DNA from 2 places in the Caballeronia sp. LZ029 genome. Region 1 is predicted to be linked to the other one. Evidence: riboswitches for the same ligand, from Rfam matches in the RefSeq annotation. Region 1 holds a riboswitch; the other holds the start of a gene.
The links. Region 1 has a riboswitch for manganese ahead of mntP (manganese efflux pump MntP). Riboswitches for the same ligand answer to the same signal wherever they lie in the genome.
Positions count from the first base shown of each region.

Region 2: it holds a riboswitch for manganese, as region 1 does, so the genes downstream of both, QCE73_RS00785 (sodium:calcium antiporter) here and mntP (manganese efflux pump MntP) in region 1, are expected to answer to the same signal.

Region 1 is NZ_JARUXO010000003.1:380,004-382,200, reverse strand. Features, by position in the region: gene QCE73_RS21080 (hypothetical protein) at 1-443, shown strand, start outside; gene QCE73_RS21075 (ester cyclase) at 440-886, opposite strand; yybP-ykoY riboswitch at 1,001-1,171, shown strand; gene mntP (manganese efflux pump MntP) at 1,181-1,750, shown strand; gene QCE73_RS21065 (DUF6632 domain-containing protein) at 1,716-2,144, opposite strand.
Region 2 is NZ_JARUXO010000001.1:163,507-165,703, reverse strand. Features, by position in the region: gene QCE73_RS00790 (flagellar protein FliT) at 1-287, shown strand, start outside; gene QCE73_RS00785 (sodium:calcium antiporter) at 399-1,409, opposite strand; yybP-ykoY riboswitch at 1,498-1,673, opposite strand; gene QCE73_RS00780 (ABC transporter substrate-binding protein) at 1,859-2,197, shown strand, end outside.

The sequences.
Region 1 (2,197 bases):
GCGGCTACGGCGCGACCATCATCACCGTGAAGGCGGCGCGCGACCACGCGCGGGCCGAGTCGATACGCGATCTCGTCGATGCGCATCGGCGTTTGCAGGGCAGCGTGCTGCGTTTTCTTTCGCTCTTCGACGACGCCCGCACGAGCGTCGTCCATGACGCGCGTGAGCCGCTCGAAGTGCTCGTCGGCATGCTGGAGAAAAAGGCGCGCGCGGCGGGATTCGCGCGCATGCGCGAGTTGTGCGCGGCAGCGCAGGAGGCGCGGGTCGCGGCGCGGCAGCGCGAATGGCTCTTCTTCGATTCGTTCGGCACCGATGTGCCCGCACTGCGCGCCGCGGCGAGCGCGCTGGAGCGGCTGGACGCGACGCTCGTCGGATTGTGCGTGGAGCATGTCCTGCGCGCGAACGCGTCGCCGGGCGCGAAGACGCGAATCCGGCGCGGCTAGACCGGCGGATTCACGCGGGGCGGCACGGCGTCGAGTTGCCGGAACACGCTGAGCCAGTCTTCGAGATGCCAGGTTTTCGACACGAGTCCGTCGCGCAGTTCGTGAAACGAATGAATCGCGAAGCGGATCGGCTTCTTCGTCGCTGCGATGCCCAGCAACGGCCCGGATTGCGTGCCGCTCACTTCCGCGCGCACGCCTACGCGATCGTCCTGCACCAGCATGTCGAGAATCTCGATATGCATGTCGGGCAGCGCGTTGGCGAGATCTTCGAAGATGGGGATCATCTGATCCGGACCGGGTTTCTGTCCGGGCGGCTCGGGAATGTACTGCCAGTCGGGCGTGACGGCCTGCCGCAAGAGCGCGACATCCTTCGTGGAAAACGCGCGATAGAGACGCTCGACCGTTTCGCGCGCGGCCGATTGAGTCAGGTGAGCTGCCGGCATGGTGCCTCCTTCACGGTGCTGTCTGCACGAGGTGGGAACGGCGGCATTGCCCGCTCACTGTACCTCAACGCATCTCATAAACGCAGGAACGGTCATGGAGCCGTGTTAAGCTTTCGTTTCTTCGCTGGGGAGTAGCCGGCCTTTCCGCAATGGAAAGGCGCTCATGTCAACACGCTCGGTCGTTCGGACCGTGGCATGAGCAACCATCACAGGTTGGCAAGACCATCGACAGAATTCGCGACCGGTCGGGCGCGCGTTCTGTCGTTCCATCTTGCCCGACCAGAGCGCTACCCGATGAATCTCGCTTCCACAATATTCCTCGCCTTCGCCATGTCCACCGACGCATTCGCCGCCGCGGTCGGCAAGGGCGCCACCCTGCACAAGCCGCGCATCGCGGAAGCGTTGAAGACCGGCGTGATCTTCGGCGTGATCGAGGCGCTGACGCCGCTCGTCGGCTGGGCGCTCGGCAAGGCGGCCGCGCAGTACGTCACGGCCTGGGATCACTGGATCGCGTTCGGCCTGCTGTTCGTGCTCGGCGCGCGCATGATCCGCGAAGGTTTCGCCGAAGCGGCCCACGACGAGGAAAAGCCCAACTCGCATTCGTTCTGGGTGCTCGCGCTCACCGGTTTTGCGACCAGCATCGACGCGATGGCGGTCGGCGCGGGCCTCGCGTTCATCGATGTCGATATCTTCTCGACGGCCGCGACCATCGGCTTCGCGACCATGCTGATGGTGACGATCGGCGTGATGGTCGGGCGGCTCGTCGGCGCGACGATCGGCAAGCGGGCGGAAATCGTCGGCGGGCTTATCCTGATCGGCGTCGGCAGCGTCATTCTGGCCGAGCATCTCGGATATCTGAGCTGAGCCTGCGCGCCTTGTCGCCGCGCGGCGTGAAGACGGCGAGCGCGGCGGCGACGATGAAAAGCGCGGGCACATCGCCCGCCAGATGACCGAGATGTCCCGCGCCGCCGAACGATTGCACGGCCATGATCGCGCCATGCACGACGCTCGACCAGACCGTGAACCAGATGAGGCTGAGATGCCGCATCGGCTCGCGCGACGCGATCAGCAGGAACACGCCGAGCGTCGCATAGATGCCGACGATCATCAGCGCGTATTCGGAGCGGCCTTCGTGGCCGCTTTCCCACGCCCATCCCGAAGGCCAGAGCAGCATCAGCGGAAAGACGCCGAACAACGCGATCAGCCCGACGACAACGAGCACGATGCGCAGACAGGCGAGACGGCGGGCGTCGTTCATGGTGAAATCCTCCGGCGCGACATGAGCGCCACGATACCGCGAAGCGCGCCCGA
Region 2 (2,197 bases), on a different contig from region 1:
AATTGATCCAGAACGCCTGGGCGTTGACCGAAGCGATCGACGAAGCCGTCGGCAAGGACGACTGGGCGCATGCCGCCGAGCTCGCGCAAGCGCGCGCGCCGCTCGTGATGGCGCTGCAGGCCGAGCAGCCTGCGGAGGCGCTCATCGTCATTCGCAAGATTCAGGCAAGCATCGATGCAGTTGCCGCGCGTGCCCACACGGCGCAAACGGCGCTTTCGGAGACTTATCGCCGTTCGATGGACGGAGCGAAGGCCGCGAGCCGGTATCAACAGGCAGCGCGGTTCTAAAGTTTTCTTTTTCCGCGCCGATAACACTTCTAAGAACAACAAGAACAACGCGCCGATGTCCGGCGCGCTGCTTCGCTCTTGATGCCCGCTTCGGCGGGCATTTCTTATTTCTCAGCGCCCGAGCGTCAACGCGAGATACGCCGCGTACAGCACGCCATTTCCGAGCAGCGCCCACAGCACGACGCCGTTATCCTTCGCGTTGAACCGCAGCCACGCCGCCGCCGCGAGCGTGATCAGCACGCCGGTCAGCACCTCGACCCGCGGCTCCCACGGCGTCAGCATGATGCCGATTCCCGGCAGCAACGTCCCTTGAAACACCATCGCCCCGGTGATGTTGCCGAACGCGAGCGTGTCCTTCCCTCTGCGCGCCCACATGATGCTGTTCACCTTCTCGGGCAATTCCGTGGCGATCGGAATGATGATGAGCGACAGCAGCAGCGCCGAAATCCCCAGCGCATGCGACACGCCCTCGACGCCGTGAATGAACCCCTTCGCGCCGCCGACGAGCAACACGATGCCCACGAGAAACTGCAGCATGATCGTGCCGAGCGACGTCTTCAAACCGAGACGCGACGCGAACAGGGCCTCGGGCGCCTCCGTCCCATGCCCGCCCTCGACGAGCTTCGCCGAAGCCCTGAACGTCGAAATCACATAGACGACGTAAACGCCGACCAGGCCAGCCGCAAACAGCGCACGCACCTGCCACGCATGATGCGGCACGAACATCGCGGCGCACGCGATCAGGAACGCGCACAGGAAGAAGTTGAGATCGCGCGTGAAGCCGCTGCGCTCCGGCATGATCCGTCCACGCAAGCCGCGCGACTTGAGAATCGCGACCGTCATCAGGCAAGTGGAAAGCGTCGCGAGCATGAGCGGCGCGCCGAGAATCGCGCCGACGCCGATCTCTTCGTTGACCGCACGGCTCGATGTACCGCCGAGCAATGCGATGATAGGCACCGTCGTCTCCGGCAACGCCGTGCCGACCGCCGCGAACAGCGATCCGGTCACGCCTTCGGAAATGCCGAGCCGTTCGCCGAGATGTTCGAGCGCATTCGTGAAAAGCTCCGAGGCGACCAGAATGATCGCGAGCATCAACGCGAGTTCGAGGAAGAGCATCGTCATGCGGCACCTCGCATCGAAACATGCGACAGGCGCGCAAGCGTGCGCGAGAGACAGGGATGTTGTAGTTGCGGGGACACGATGATTCCACGGCCGGACGTCAAGCGAACCACGATGCGCCACGCGCCGTCCGACCAAGAACGACATAGCGCATCGATGGTCTCGCCAAACCGTTCCGGTCGAACGCGCCACGGCAGCAGGGCCGAGGATGTTGACGCGTTCTCCTTCGCTCACGAAGGAAGGCTACTCCCCAAAGACGGCGCAAGTTTAGCCTGCTGTGCCCGGTTTGGGCAAGCCGCGCATGTGCGGCGGAGAAATGTCATGAATATGCGTATGCCGATCGAATCGTTGTCGGCGCACGATGCATTCGCTAATCTAGCCGCGCCGGGCGCGTCGCTTGCTGCGTGCGCGCCATGCTCATCCACGAACAAAAATGAAGATCGGGAGATCTCATGCGCCTGAAATTTTTTGCCGCAGCCGCCGCAGTGGCATGCTTCGCCACGCCGACGCTTGCGCTGTCCAAGCCGCTTACCGTCTGCACCGAATCGAGCCCGGATGGCTTCGACGTCGTGCAATTCAATTCGCTCGTGACGACCAATGCGTCGGCGGATGTCATCTTCAATACGCTCGTCTCCTACGACGAAGCCGCGAAGAAGGTCGCGCCCTCGCTCGCGGAAAAGTGGGACGTGAGCAGCGACGGCCTGACCTACACCTTCCATCTGCGTCCGAACGTTCAGTTTCAGACGACCGACTACTTCAAGCCCACGCGTCCGCTCACCGCCGACGACGTC